Regions from separate parts of the Hoeflea phototrophica DFL-43 genome, predicted to be linked through region 1. Evidence: predicted binding sites of a transcription regulator. Region 1 holds the regulator's gene; the other holds the start of a gene.

Region 1 (7,536 bases):
CGCGACGCTTGTTAGCCATGTCTCGGGCGTCCGTTCGGTCGCCGTGGCGATCTTGCCTGCCGAGGTGGTCAACCGCCCATGTGCGCCGGGCCCGATCCCGGCATAATCGCCATAGCGCCAATAGGTGAGATTGTGACGGCTCTCGGCGCCCGGGCGGGCGTGATTGGAGACTTCATAGGCGGGCAGCCCATGGGCTTCGCAGACGCTCTGGGTGAGCTCATAGAGTTCGGCCGAGAGATCACCATCGGGCACGATCAGTTTGCCCGCCTTGTGCAGGCCATAAAACGGCGTGCCTTCCTCGATCGTGAGCTGGTAGAGCGAGAGGTGGTCGGCGGCGAGCGAAATCGCTTCCTTAAGCTCGGCTTCCCAGGCGTGGGGCGTCTGGTCAGGCCGCGCATAGATCAGATCAAAGGACATCCTTGGAAAGATGTCCCGCGCCAGCCCGATGGCTCTCAGCGCCTCGGCCCGGTCATGCAGCCGGCCCAGCCGTTTGAGGTCCCTGTCATTGAGTGCCTGAACGCCCATCGACACCCGGTTGACGCCAGCGGCGCGGTAGCCGCGGAAGCGGCCCGCTTCAACGCTTGATGGATTGGCCTCCAGTGTGATCTCGATGCCTTCGGGGACAACCCAAGTTTCGTGCACCGCGTCAAGGATGGCGGCAACGGTTTCCGGGTGCATCAGCGATGGCGTGCCGCCACCGAAGAAGATGCTGGTGACCACTTGCGGACCTGACAGCTTCCGCATCGCAGCGATCTCGGCGCGAAACGCATCGATATAGGCCTGCTGGTCGATGCCCTCATGGCGCACATGGCTGTTGAAATCGCAATAGGGGCATTTGGCGGCACAGAATGGCCAATGCAGATAGACCGCGAAACCGGGCTTGCCGGTGTCTGGCGCCAGCCCGTCCTTGAACGCATTGCTGCGGGCCTTCGCCATCGCGGCCAGGGGATCCGGAGCTTCGGCCTGATCGACGAGGCCGCTCACGTGACGGGGACGCCCAGGCGTTGCTCGGCAAACAGCTTGAAGGCACGTGCCCGGTGCGACGTTGCCGTCGCCTGGCCGGGTTTCCAGCCGTGCTTTTCCTCCGCCGTCATCTCGCCGAATGTGCGGGTGTGCCCGTCCGGCCGGAACACCGGATCATAGCCGAACCCGGAAGTCCCGCGCGGCGGCCAGACCATCACGCCATCGGCTTCGCCGCGATAGAAACTGACGTCACCATCCGGTGTCGCCAGGCACAACATGCTCACAAACCGTCCGGTGCGTTTCGCCTCGGTGAGCGCACCGCGGGCCTGGAGCGCATCCTCGACCTTCTGCATGGCAACAGCGAAATCGCGGCTGCCATCGGGCAGGGTCGCCCAGTCCGCGGTGTAGACACCCGGCGCGCCGTCAAGCGCGTCGACAATCAGGCCGGAGTCATCCGACAGCGCGATCTTGCCCGACGCGGTGGCGGCTGCCAGCGCCTTGGTCGCGGCATTGGCTTCAAACGTGTCGCCGGTTTCCTCAGGCTCAGGAAGATTGAGCTCCGCCGCCGATGTGACGGCAACACCGAGCGGGCCGAACAGATCGCGGATTTCTGCAATCTTGCCTGCATTGTGGCTTGCGACCAGAATTTCCGTGAGCGGTGCGTGTGCCATCAGATCAGTGTTTCCCTTGCCTCAGGCTACTGCGCTTTTTTGCAGCGCCACCAGGTCGTTGATCGCGGCCTTGGCCAGCCCCATCAGTTGCCCGAGTTGTTCTTCGGTGAAGGGTTCGCCCTCGGCGGTGCCCTGAATTTCGACGATACCGCCGGTACCGGTCATGACGAAATTGGCATCGGTTTCAGCAGAGGAATCTTCGAGATAGTCGAGATCCGTCACCGCCTGGCCGGCGAAAATACCGCAGGAAACGGCTGCCACATGATCCTTGAGCACCCGCTCGACCTTGACCATCGAACGCTCTTCCATCCATTTCAGACAATCATGCAGCGCGATCCAGGCACCGGTGATGGCTGCGGTCCGTGTGCCGCCATCGGCCTGGATGACATCGCAATCCACCGTGATCTGGCGCTCGCCAAGTGCCGGCAGATCGACAACCGCACGCAGCGAGCGGCCGATCAGACGCTGAATCTCAAGCGTGCGCCCGCCCTGCTTTCCGGACGTTGCCTCGCGGCGCATGCGGTCGCCAGTCGAACGCGGCAGCATGCCGTATTCAGCTGTCACCCAGCCCTTGCCACCATTGCGCAGCCACGGTGGAACGCGTTCCTCAAGACTTGCGGTGCACAGCACGTGGGTATCGCCGAACTTGACCAGGCAGGAGCCCTCGGCGTGTTTGGACACGCCGCGCTCGAAGCTGACCGCCCGCATCTGATCTGTCTTCCGGCCCGATGGACGCATACTGTGTCTCCTAAATTCAATTGAGCCGCCTTCTATCGGCAGGGCAGCCAATATGCAAAGCAAAACCGTCTGTTTTCACCGCAGGCCGCTTGCGGCGCCGGGAAGCCCGGATGCTCCTGAACTGGTCGTACCCCTTTCTTGTCGTGCGGCAAATCCCTATATTCGCGTTGAACAGGGTCAGGCATCAGCGCGGGCCCGAGGATACAATATGAGCATGGACAGGACAGCACTGCCGGCCGAACTTGCCGGCGAGCTTGACGACCGCTCGCGGGAGATCTTCCGCGCACTGGTGGAAAGCTACATGGAGTCGGGTGATCCATTGGGATCTCGCAGCCTGTCGCGCATGCTGCCAATGTCTCTGTCGCCCGCGTCGATCCGCAACGTGATGAGCGATCTGGAAGATCTGGGGCTGATCTATGCGCCGCATGTGAGCGCCGGCCGTCTGCCCACCCAGAAAGGCCTGCGCTTCTTTGTCGACGCCTTCATGCAGGTTGGCGACCTGCAGCCAGAAATGCGCGAAAGCATTGAGCGTCAAGTGCGCCCCAACGATCAGAACAGCCCGGTTGAAACATTGCTCACCGAAGCAAGCCAGATGCTCTCGGGCATGACCCGCGGCGCCGGGCTGGTGATTGCCTCCAAGCAGGATTCCACCATCCGTCACATCGAGTTCATCAGGCTCGATCAGTCACGGGCGCTGGTGGTTCTGGTGGGCGGCAATGATCAGGTGGAAAACCGCATCATGGAACTGCCCGATGGCGTGACCGCCGGACAGCTGGTCGAAGCGGCGAATTTTTTAAACGCACATCTGGCTGGCCGGACACTCTCTGAGGTCCGGGCCGAGCTGCAGCGGATCACCGACGAGGTGCGCAATGAACTTGATGCGCTCTCGCGTGATCTGGTCGAACGCGGGCTGGCGGCCTGGGCCGGAAGCCAGGGTGGCTCCGGCGCGGCGCGGCTGATCGTGCGCGGACGCGCCAATCTGCTCGAAGGTGTGAGCGAGGGCGAAGAACTTGACCGGCTGCGCATGCTCTTTGATGAACTCGAACGCAATGAAAACCTTACCGAACTGATGACGGCGGCCGAGGAAGGCTCGGGTGTGCGGATCTTCATAGGCTCGGAGAACAAGCTGTTTTCGCTTTCAGGCTCGTCGGTCATCGTTGCCCCCTGGCGCGACAGCGAGGAACGGGTTGTCGGAGCTGTCGGCATCATTGGTCCGACCCGGCTTAATTATGCGCGGATCGTGCCAATGGTGGATTACACCGCGCAGCTCGTTTCCAGACTGGTGCGCAAATAGGCTCTCAAGCCTGCCTGTTTGGCTCTCGGGCCTTGATTTTTGGTCCCTGAACCTCGATATGCGGGTCAACCCCATCGACATTGTATTCAACAGACAGGACATCCACACCATGAGCGATGAAAGCCAAGGCCGCGAACACGACAAGCCAGAGGCCGACGCTTCCGTAGAGGCTGACAGTCCGCAGGAAATCGATCCGATTGCCGCGTTGACGGCCGAAATCGAGGAGCTCAAGGATCAGCGTCTGCGCATGGCAGCCGAGATGGAAAACCTGCGCCGCCGCACGGCCCGCGACGTCAAGGATGCAAAGAGCTATGCGATCTCGGGCTTTGCCCGCGACATGCTGCAGGTCTCCGACAATCTCGAGCGCGCGCTTGCGGCTGTTCCCGAGCAGGCTGATGATGCCACGGACAACGGCCTCAAGACTCTCATTGAGGGCGTCGAACTGACCGGCAAGGCTATGCTGTCGGCACTTGAACGCCATGGCGTGCGCAAGCTTGAGCCGAAGGGCCAGAAATTCGATCCGAATTTTCACCAGGCCATGTTCGAGGTGCCCAATACCGAGGTGCCCAACAACACCGTCATCGAGGTGGTTCAGCCCGGTTATGTGATTGCCGACCGGATGCTTCGTCCCGCAATGGTTGGTGTCGCCAAGGGTGGTCCAAAGGATGTTCCCGTCAGCGATGCTGCTCAAGCCTATCAGGACGACGGCAAGGACGACTGATCAATCCGGTTGCCGGATCACAGCGCCGCTTTCGGGGCGGGCGGAAGGTAGACATGACCCCGCTTGAAGGGCTCGATTATGCAGGCGTGGCGGTGTTTGCCGCCACTGGTGCGCTGTCCGCCTCGCGCAAACAGCTCGATCTGATCGGCTTCGGCTTTCTGGCCGCTGTCACCGGCATCGGCGGCGGAACGATCCGCGACCTGATCCTGGGTGATGTGCCGGTGTTCTGGGTCGAGAAACCGGCCTATCTTGTGGTTTGCGTGGCGGTTGCGGCCATCGTCTATTTCACCGTCCATCTTGTGGAATCACGCTACCGGCTGCTGATCTGGCTCGATGCGATCGGGCTTGCAGCCTTCGCGGTGATGGGCGCTGCAAAGGGGCTCGCCCTCACTGGTTCTCCCATTGTCGCGGTCGTCACGGGAATGATGACGGCGACCTTTGGCGGCATCCTGCGCGATCTTCTCTCTGGCGAGCCTTCGGTGCTGATGCGCCCGGAAATCTACGTTTCCGCTGCTCTTCTGGGCTCGGCCTTCTTTATTGCCGCAAGCCTGCTGGGCGCGCCGCTCATTGTCGGGTCCGGGTTGGGCGTGATTGCCGCTTTCGCCTTGCGTGGCGGCGCGATTCGCTACGGCTGGGCCTTCTCGCCCTACCGCTCACGTGCCGGCCGTCCGCCCGAAGACGTTCTGTAAACGTGTGACGCGAGCAAGGGTTGCCTGTGTCCAGGTCATCCTGACCGGGACCTTGCCGCCACGGTCCGGGTCAGCCGAGTTTCGACTTTTCCGCTGCATCCTTGAGCGACAGAAGCGGCCGCGGGCCGATCTGCTGGATCACCAGACCTGCAGCGAGGCTGCCGAGCTTGCCGCAGACGTCAAGCGGCTTGCCGTTGGCGTAGCCATGCAGGAAGCCCGCCGCGTACAGATCGCCGGCGCCGGTGGTGTCGACCACCTCGTCGATGTCGATGGCGTCAATGTCGACCCGCTCGTCGCCGCGAATGATGACCGATCCGTGTTCGGATCGGGTAATGGCGGCGATCTTGCAATCCTTGCGGAGCTGGGCGATGGCATGCTCGAAATTGTCGGTCTCATAGAGCGACTTTGCTTCGTCGGCATTGGCGAACACAATATCGATTGTGCCCGAGCGCATCAGATCGAGAAATTCGTCTCGGTAGCGCCCGACGCAGAACGGGTCGGACAGCGTCATAGCCATTTCCCTGCCGTTCTTGTGGGCAATCTCTGCGCATTGGCGGATCGCATCCTTGGCCCGTGGCGGATCCCACAGATATCCCTCGAAATAGGTGATCTTGGCGTCTGCCACGACGTCAGCTTCGATGTCCTCTGGTCCCAGTTCCACACAGGCGCCTAGATAGGTGTTCATCGAACGCTCGCCATCGGGTGTAACGAAGATCATCGAGCGCGCGGTCGGCGGCGTGCCCTCGAGCGGCTTGGTGTCGAAATGCACGCCCAGGGCGCGGATATCGTGGCTGAAGATCTTGCCGAGCTGGTCTGCGGAGACCTTGCCGAAATAGGCCGAGCGGCTGCCGAAACTGGCAACCCCGGCTGCCGTGTTGCCGGCGCTGCCGCCCGAGGCTTCGATTGCCGGTCCCATGCGCGAATACAGCAATTCGGCGCGGTCTGCATCGATCAGGTTCATCGCACCCTTGATGATGCTGTTGTCAACGAGGAAGGCCTCGTCGCAGCGGGCGATGATATCGACAATCGCATTGCCGATGCACAGGACATCAAAACGGCTCATGGGGATCCCTTCAAACAGACTGCGATCCGGTGCGCAGCCTGGCCTTCTTGGCAGATTTTAGGAGTTTGTAAAACCCCGACAAGAAGCGGCCGAAAAACCATCATCATGTTTTTCCCGATGGCTCGAGTCGCCGCTTGAGTTCGTAAAGCGCATCGAGCGCTTCACGTGGCGTCATGTCGTCAGGGTTCAGTTCGCCCAGATAGGCATCCGATTCTGACGGCCCCTTGGCCGGTTTGGCCGGCTCCCTGACGGCTGGCATGGCAAACAGTGGCAGGTCATCGACCAGCCGAGCTGCCGGGTTTTCCCGCTCGCTGCTCTCAAGCAGATCGAGCACTTCGCGGGCGCGCACCACCACCGCGTCTGGCAGGCCTGCAAGACGCGCAACCTGGATGCCGTAGGAGCGGTCGGCGGCTCCGGGGCCGACCTCGTGCAGAAACACCACGTCGCCTTCCCATTCCTTGACCTTCATGGTGGCATTGGACAGCCGCGGCAGCTTTTCGGACAGTGCCGTAAGCTCGTGGAAATGGGTGGCGAACAGCGCCCGGCAACGATTCTGGGCATGCAGATGCTCGACCGCCGCCCAGGCGATCGACAAACCATCGAATGTCGCTGTGCCACGCCCGATCTCGTCGAGAATGACCAGCGAATGCGGGCCGGCCTGATTGAGGATCGCCGCGGTTTCCACCATCTCGACCATAAAGGTCGAGCGTCCGCGTGCCAGATCATCGGATGCGCCAACACGGGAGAACAGCCGGTCAACCACGCCGATATGGGCGGAACCTGCGGGGACGAAGGAGCCCATTTGCGCCATCACGGCAATGAGAGCGTTCTGCCTGAGAAACGTCGATTTACCGCCCATATTGGGTCCGGTAAGCAGCCAGATTGCGCCGCCGTCACCGCTTCCCTCAGGCGGTGAAAGATCACAATCATTGGCCACGAACGGTTGTTCGGCCTGCCGCCGGAGCGCCTGCTCAACCACCGGATGCCGTCCGGCACTGATCTCGAAGGCAAGGCTCGAATCGACCTTTGGTCGGCAATAGCCCTGTTCCTGGGCAAGTTCGGCGAGGGCTGCCGTAACGTCGATCACCGACAGCGCATCAGCCGCCGCCTTGATGGCATCTGCTTGCGAGACGACCAGAAGCACCAGCTCGTCAAAGGCTGCAAGCTCGATCGCCAGCGCCTCGCCGGCGGCGTTGGCGATGCGGGTTTCGAGATCGGACAGTTCGGTGGTGGTGAAGCGCATGGCGTTGGCCATGGTCTGCCGATGGATATATTTTGCCTTGGCCTCGTCACCCTCGGTCAGTGGCCCGGCATTGAGCGCCGTCACCTCGATGAAGTAACCCAGCACATTGTTGTGCTTTATCTTGAGTGACCGGACACCGGTCTCCTCAGCATAG
Region 2 (7,536 bases), 760 kb from region 1:
TCTGCCCGCCCCATTCGGACCGGAGTGCACGGGCAAGGCCATGCAGCCCTGCCTTGGAGGCGGCATAGGCGGGAATTGTGGCCGATCCCTTGTGTGCGACCGACCCCACCAGCGTGAGCGTGCCTCTGGACTTTTCCAGAAACGGATACAGCGCCCGGGCCTGTGCGATGGCGGCGGCGAGATTGACATCGAGCGTCTGCCGGATCGCTTCGGTGGTGTCGATGCCGCTCTTTGGCGCCAGGCCAATGCCGGCGTTGAGCACGGCATTGTCGAGCCCGTCCCAGCCCTGTTCGCGAATGCCTTCGACAAGCGCAGATGCAGAGGCTTCAGGCTGGCTCTGATCGGCGACAATGTAGGCGCTGCCTGCGGGGATCAGTTCGGCCACGTCTTCGTGCGGCTTGCGTCCTGAAAGCAGCAACTGATGCCGTCCGGCAAATCTTTTGGCGAGCGCCAGTCCGATCCCGGCATTACCGCCGGTGATCAGGATACGCCGCGACTTGCCGCCGATCATGTTGCGGTCTCGAAGTTGAGCGCCGCATCAAGCGGCGAAAGCGGTGCGATGGTTTCCAAAACCGCCCTCGCCTCGGCTTCATCGGTTTTCATTTGCGCCACCAATGGATCGAGGCCGTCGAATTTCTCTTCGCCGCGAAGATAGGACACCAGCGAAACCGTGCAGGTCTCGCCGTAGAGATCGCCGGCAAAGTCGAACAGGTAGGTTTCAAGCAGCAAATCCGCGCCGTCCTTATCAACCGTGGGACGACGTCCGAAGCTTGCGACGCCATCATAGACCGCGCCATTGGCCCGCCGGAAACGCACAGCATAGATACCCGGCCTTAGCGCGGTCTCGGGTGGCAGCGCCATATTGGCGGTCGGATATCCAAGCGTGCGGCCAAGTTTCTTGCCGTGAAGAATCTCAGCCGACACCGCATAGCGATAGCCTAAAAGGCCGGCGGCGAGCGCAACATCGCCTGCAGCCAGAGCTTCACGCACCCTGCTGGAGGAGACCACATCACCGTTCTCGTCGCTGAAGGCATCGACCAGCGTCACTCCAAAACCGTGCTGCTCGCCAGCCTGCATCAGATAATCGGGATTGCCTTCCCGGCCCTTGCCGAAATGGAAATCGAAGCCTGTCACCACATGGCGGACTCCAAGGTGACCACACAGAATGTTGGTGACAAATTCCTGAGCACTTTGCGAGGAAAACGCTTTGCTGAAAGGATGCTCGATCACGGCATCAAAGCCCAGTTGCCCCAGAATCCTTGCCTTCATCGGCGCAGGCGTGAGCCGGAACACCGGTTCATCGGGACGGAACACCGTGCGTGGATGCGGCTCAAAGGTGAGAACGGATGCCGGCGCACCCAGGCTTGCCGCTGTCTCCGTTGCACGCGCCAGAACGGCCTGGTGACCGCGATGCATTCCGTCGAAATTGCCGATCGCAACCACGCCATGCTTGAGTTCGCCTGCAAAACCGCTGACATCGTGAAATCGCCGCGCCATTTTCCGCCCCATCATGCTCCGCTCAGGCAAGCCATTCCATCCAGAATGCGGGAGCCAGGCCCTCCGCATCCAGAAACGCCTGCAAACGGGTCTCGTCGGTGGCACGGCCGGAAATGTAATGCCGGGCATGAATACCGCGGGCAATGAAGACCGCCTCAAAACCATTGTCGAGCGCGCCGCGAATGTCTGTGGAGGCACCGTCGCCGATCGCCAGGGTTCTCGACTTGTCAACGCCGGCGCGCAGCGCCTGGGCGCGTGCCATTGCCTCACGGTAGATCGGCGCATGCGGCTTGCCTGCAATCCGGGTTTCGCCCCCCAATTCCGCATAGAGATCCGCGATCGCACCAGCGCATGGCACCAAACGGTCGCCGCGCTCGACCACCCGGTCCGGATTGGCACAAATGAACGGCAGATCGCGCGCCTTGAATCCCTGCAGCAAGCTCCGGTAGTTCTCCGCCTGCTCGGTCTCGTCATCAAACAGGCCGGTGCACAGAACGGCCTTGGCGGCGCCGGGATCTACCAGCTCGACGTCGAGCCCTTCGACCAGCGCCATATCGCGCTCGGGCCCGAGAAAATAAATCTGTTTCGGTCCTTCAGAGACCAGCTGGCGCGTCACATCACCCGAGGTGACAATGTCGTCCCAGCACTCGGGATCGACACCGATGGTCTCGAATTGCCGGATTACGCCCTGGGCCGGCCTGGGCGAATTGGTAATCAGAATGACTGCCTGGCCGCGTGCACGCGCCGCTTTGAGCGCCTCAACCGACAGCGGAAAGGGGTTGACGCCGTTGTGTATGACGCCCCATACGTCGCACAGCAGCACGTCGGCATGCTCGGTCAGCTGATCCAGGTCGGTGATCTTGCGTGGCATATGTGACAGTTCCTTTTGCGAGAAAGGATGTCGCGCAGCTTGTGCCCGAATACAAGAGCCGGATCGCATTTTGCGTCTTGAGCGCAAAAAACCGGACATCGAATCGCTGGCCAATCCCTTGACACTTCCAGAACGCATCCTTATCTCCGCCCCGTTAGCACTCGCGAGGAGTGAGTGCTAACGCATCTTCATGAGGCTCAATTCAGGGCCCTCAGCCGCTAATGTCATTCGATCGAGGAATATAGACAATGGCAAAAACCAAGTTCCGTCCGCTCCACGACCGCGTTGTCGTCCGTCGTGTCGAGTCCGAAGAGAAAACCAAAGGCGGGATCATCATTCCGGATACCGCCAAGGAAAAGCCGCAGGAAGGCGAAGTCATTGCTGTTGGCACGGGCGTCCGTGACGATGCCGGCAAGCTCGTCGCCCTGGACGTCAAGGCTGGCGACCGCGTGCTGTTCGGCAAATGGTCCGGCACCGAAGTCAAGCTTGATGGCGAAGACCTTCTGATCATGAAGGAAAGCGACATCATGGGTGTCCTCGGTTAATCCGAAAACCCCTTGAATTCGAAATCAAATTAATGCCTCAACACGATGGGCCAAGGCCCGGGAGTTAAGTGAAATGGCTGCTAAAGAAGTTAAATTCGGTCGTACCGCTCGCGAGAAAATGCTGCGCGGCGTCGACATCCTCGCCGATGCGGTGAAGGTAACGCTCGGCCCGAAAGGCCGCAACGTCATCATCGACAAGTCCTTTGGCGCTCCGCGCATCACCAAGGACGGCGTGACCGTTGCCAAGGAAATCGAACTGGAAGACAAGTTCGAAAACATGGGCGCACAGATGGTGCGTGAAGTTGCGTCGAAGACCAACGACATCGCCGGTGACGGCACCACCTCTGCAACCGTTCTAGCCCAGGCGATCGTTCGCGAAGGCGCCAAGGCTGTTGCTGCCGGCATGAACCCAATGGACCTGAAGCGCGGCGTCGATCTGGCCGTGACCGAAGTCATCGCTGACCTTCTCAAGAAGGCCAAGAAGATCAAGACCTCCGCTGAAGTCGAGCAGGTCGGCACGATCTCTGCCAATGGCGAAACACAGATCGGCAAGGACATTGCCGAAGCCATGCAGCGCGTTGGCAATGAAGGCGTGATCACCGTCGAGGAAGCCAAGACCGCTGAAAGCGAACTGGAAGTCGTCGAAGGCATGCAGTTCGACCGCGGCTACCTGTCGCCATACTTCGTCACCAATCCCGACAAGATGGTTGCCGAACTGGAAGATGCCTACATCCTGCTTCACGAAAAGAAGCTCTCGAACCTTCAGGCAATGCTGCCGGTGCTCGAGTCGGTTGTTCAGACTTCCAAGCCGCTTCTGATCATCTCGGAAGACGTTGAAGGCGAAGCGCTTGCGACCCTCGTGGTCAACAAGCTGCGCGGCGGCCTCAAGATCGCAGCCGTCAAGGCACCTGGCTTCGGCGACCGCCGCAAGGCAATGCTCGAAGACATCGCGATCCTGACCGGCGGCCAGGTGATTTCCGAGGACATCGGCATCAAGCTCGAAAACGTGACCCTGGAAATGCTTGGCCGCGCCAAGAAGGTCTCGATCACCAAGGAAAACACCACCATTGTTGATGGCGCTGGCAAGAAGAAGGAAATCGAAGGCCGGATCGCTCAGATCAAGGCCCAGATCGAGGAAACTTCTTCCGACTACGACCGTGAAAAGCTGCAGGAACGTCTGGCCAAGCTGGCCGGCGGTGTTGCCGTTATCCGCGTTGGCGGCTCCACGGAAGTGGAAGTCAAGGAGCGCAAGGACCGCGTCGACGACGCGCTCAACGCGACCCGCGCTGCTGTTCAGGAAGGCATCGTGCCTGGTGGCGGAACCGCGCTTCTGCGCGCTTCGGGTGCGATCAAGGTCAAGGGCGCCAATGCCGACCAGGAAGCCGGCATCAACATTGTTCGCCGCGCTCTGCAGGCACCTTGCCGCCAGATCGCAGAAAACGCTGGTGATGAAGCTTCGATCGTCGTGGGCAAGATCCTCGACCAGAAGAGCGACACCTTCGGCTACAATGCCCAGACCGGTGAGTATGGCGACATGATCACCATGGGCATCGTTGATCCCGTCAAGGTCGTGCGCACCGCACTCCAGGACGCAGCTTCGGTTGCTGGCCTGCTGATCACCACCGAAGCCATGATTGCTGAACTTCCTAAGAAGGAAGGTGCAGCTGGCGGCGGCATGCCTGACATGGGCGGAATGGGCGGCATGGGCGGCATGATGTAAGAGGCTTCACGCCTCTTGCTTGCAGCCTGCAAGCCTTGCTCCTCACACGCACTTCGCGATCATTTTGCGCGGCGCAGTAGAAGGGGTTCACGATTGGGGTGGTCTTCGGACCACCCTTTTTTCGTTTACTTTCGCAAGGTGCTAAATCTGGCAATAGATTTCCTTCCCAATTTAACAGTATTTTAAACTTTAACCGAAGATAAAGGATGCGATTGATTCATTTGGAGTGCCGGGTTACACGAACCGGGCTGCCTGTTTGTCGCGTTTTTTGGAGCTTGAATAATGTCTTTGTGCTTCCCGCGAGCCGCGCGGGTGCGCAGCAGAGTTCAATCAGGCTCACCCTGATAGCGAATGATTCGTTTTGGGAATTGCAGGATAAATGAAGTAAATTCAGCTACCAGATGCCCGGAGCCGGTCTTGTTCAAGATCACAAAATCAAACAATACATTCGATTTTGCTGCGCAGTCGCAGAATTTTGCTGCGCCCGACTATGACCTTATCTCGCGTTTTTGCCGTTTCGAAAGGTGGACAGCCGACCTCTCAACCGGCGTGTTCCGGCTGGGTCCAACCGCACAGCAACATCACGAGCTAAACGGAAATTCCAATATCGGGCTTCTCAATCTGGTACAGTGTTACGATCCCGAACATCGCCAACACGTGCTTGAACTGTTCGAAAAGGCTGCCATGGTCTCTTCGTCCTTTTGTTTCTCGACCACCATTGTCATGGATGACAAGAGCCATGTTCCCGTGATGTGCATTGGGGAATCGTCGGATTTTTCGGACATGGGCGGCGGTACGATTGAGGGTGTTTTCGTGTTCGCCAGTTTCAAGGTCGAACAGACCATAGGTGTTTTCAACCAGTAACCCTTGCAAGCTGTCCCGCAGATCAAGGCGTGCGGCAGAGTCCTGCCACCGGACAAAGCGCTCGCGCATCGTTTCGGATTTTCTGATCAAGCCAGTTCCATAGTCGGGTGAGAAGATCCCGTCCGGATCCTCGCGTCAATTGGTTTGGGTTTGCCCTTCCTTGCTTTCTTGAGATTCGCCCCATCTTATTGGGTACAGGAGATGGTGAATGTATGTGGCAGAACCTGAGAACGTTGAGGATTACCCCAGACCGCCGGCGATCGAGCCGTTCAACTGCTCTGTGCTGGTGCGTTTCGGAGGTGAATTGATCGTCCAGTCGGAGATTGGTTTCCGCATTCTGGAGACCTATCATCCTCCAACGTTCTATCTGCCCATCGATGCGTTTGCCAAAGACGCGTTGCGCCCGTCGCACGGACGGCAAACGAGGTGCGAATGGAAGGGGCAGGCCAATTATTTTGATCTGGTGGCCGGCGACCATGTGGCTGAGCGCGCGGCATGGACCTATCGCGAGCCGGACCCCCGATATGCCCAGCTGCGAGACCATCTGGCCCTTTACGCCGAGCCGATGGACGAGATTCTCGTGGATGGTGTCCGGGTGATCCCCCAACCGGGAAACTTTTACGGTGGGTGGGTGACGCCAAACATCAAAGGCCCGATCAAGGGCGCACCGGGGACGATGCATTGGTAGCTATTTTGTGAACAATATGTTTCTGTATGTTCATCTTTCGTAGTTTGGGTGATAGCGCTATTGAAGCTGAGAATTTACCCAACGGAGAATCACATGTCGTCCAACCTTCAACTTCTTGTTGCGCGCATACTGCTCAGCGTCATCTTTATCACGGCCGGTTACGGCAAACTCAATGGCGTCGAGGGGACTGCCGGCTACATGAGCAGCCTGGGCATTCCGCTTGCCTCGGTTACTGTCTGGCTTGTGATTGCGCTGGAGCTTCTCGGTGGCCTGGCCATCCTGGCCGGCTTCTTCACCCGCTACGTTGCATGGGCTCTGGCCGCTTTCTGCATCGCATCGGGCTTTCTCGCGCACTTCCAGCCGGAAGATCAGATGCAGATGATCATGTTCATGAAGAACCTCGCCATCACCGGCGGCTTCCTGGCACTCGCCGTCAGCGGCCCGGGCGCATGGTCCGTGGACGCCCGACGCGCCTAAATCTGGTTTACAGCCAAACCCATCATTCAAGCGGCCTCCGGGGAAACCCGGGGGCCGTTTTTATCTGACGGCGCCCCAATCGCATTCCCGTGAGCGTAATTCTTGCGCGGGCTCGCAAAACCGTCATTTGAAAGTGAGGCTTGCACTGGGCAATATGAACCCGGACAAGATAGTAAGCAAAACAGGGGAGACGGGTTTATGGGGTCAAGACAAGCAGTTTCACGAACGTCGATCGGCACGATTGCAGCATTGATGTTGTTGGTGGCACCAATCTCGGCCATGGATGCGGACGAGACAGCGACATACCAACTAGAGCTGGACATCACCTGGAGCGCGGAAACCAATCCATTGGAGTTTCCGCTGGGTGCGCACCTTTCAAGCGTGCTCGCAGCAACACATCATGGTCGCTACACGATGTTCAGAGATGGCGATACCGCTTCCAGTGGTCTGGAACTGGTGGCCGAAAACGGCCGCACATCCATCATGAAAGCCGAAATGGCGGAAGCTCAACGGCGCGATCGTCTTGATGCGATCATCGAGGCTGGTGCGCTGAAAAAGGTTCCCGGCCAGGTGACGATGACAATCACCGCGAAGAAGTCGCATCCGCTGCTTTCCTTCGTCACCATGATCGCGCCAAGCCCGGACTGGTTCACAGGGGCCGCCGATGTCTCCCTGATCCAGGACGATAAGTGGATTGAACAGCAGGAGATCACGCTCTGGGCCTGGGACAGCGGTACCGACAGCGGCGAAAGCTACACCGCCCAAAATCTGGATACCCAGCCCCGGCAGTCCATCCGGCTGGTGACAACGCCGCATTTTCTGGGTGAGGCCGGACTGGTTCCGTTTGGCCGCGCGATGCTCAAAAGAGTTCGGG

The links. Region 1 encodes HrcA, which represses chaperone genes, less so after heat shock. Its sites were predicted from a motif close to GTTAGCACTCNCNNNNNGNGAGTGCTAAC; they were not measured.
Region 2: groES (co-chaperone GroES) is a predicted target of HrcA. The motif match lies at 2,522-2,550, and genes of this name have one in related genera.

Annotation. Positions count from the first base shown of each region.
Region 1 covers NZ_CM002917.1:359,980-367,515, forward strand. The annotation lists gene hemW (radical SAM family heme chaperone HemW) at 1-936, opposite strand, end outside; gene HPDFL43_RS01720 (non-canonical purine NTP pyrophosphatase) at 981-1,634, opposite strand; gene rph (ribonuclease PH) at 1,656-2,372, opposite strand; gene hrcA (heat-inducible transcriptional repressor HrcA) at 2,581-3,666, shown strand; gene grpE (nucleotide exchange factor GrpE) at 3,776-4,387, shown strand; gene HPDFL43_RS01740 (trimeric intracellular cation channel family protein) at 4,441-5,076, shown strand; gene HPDFL43_RS01745 (adenosine kinase) at 5,147-6,139, opposite strand; gene mutS (DNA mismatch repair protein MutS) at 6,243-7,536, opposite strand, start outside.
Region 2 covers NZ_CM002917.1:1,116,938-1,124,473, reverse strand. The annotation lists gene HPDFL43_RS05300 (SDR family NAD(P)-dependent oxidoreductase) at 1-511, opposite strand, end outside; gene HPDFL43_RS05295 (bifunctional riboflavin kinase/FAD synthetase) at 508-1,497, opposite strand; gene HPDFL43_RS05290 (TIGR01459 family HAD-type hydrolase) at 1,520-2,368, opposite strand; gene groES (co-chaperone GroES) at 2,617-2,913, shown strand; gene groL (chaperonin GroEL) at 2,987-4,633, shown strand; gene HPDFL43_RS05275 (hypothetical protein) at 5,051-5,497, shown strand; gene HPDFL43_RS05270 (DUF427 domain-containing protein) at 5,706-6,185, shown strand; gene HPDFL43_RS05265 (DoxX family protein) at 6,279-6,662, shown strand; gene HPDFL43_RS05260 (spondin domain-containing protein) at 6,765-7,536, shown strand, end outside.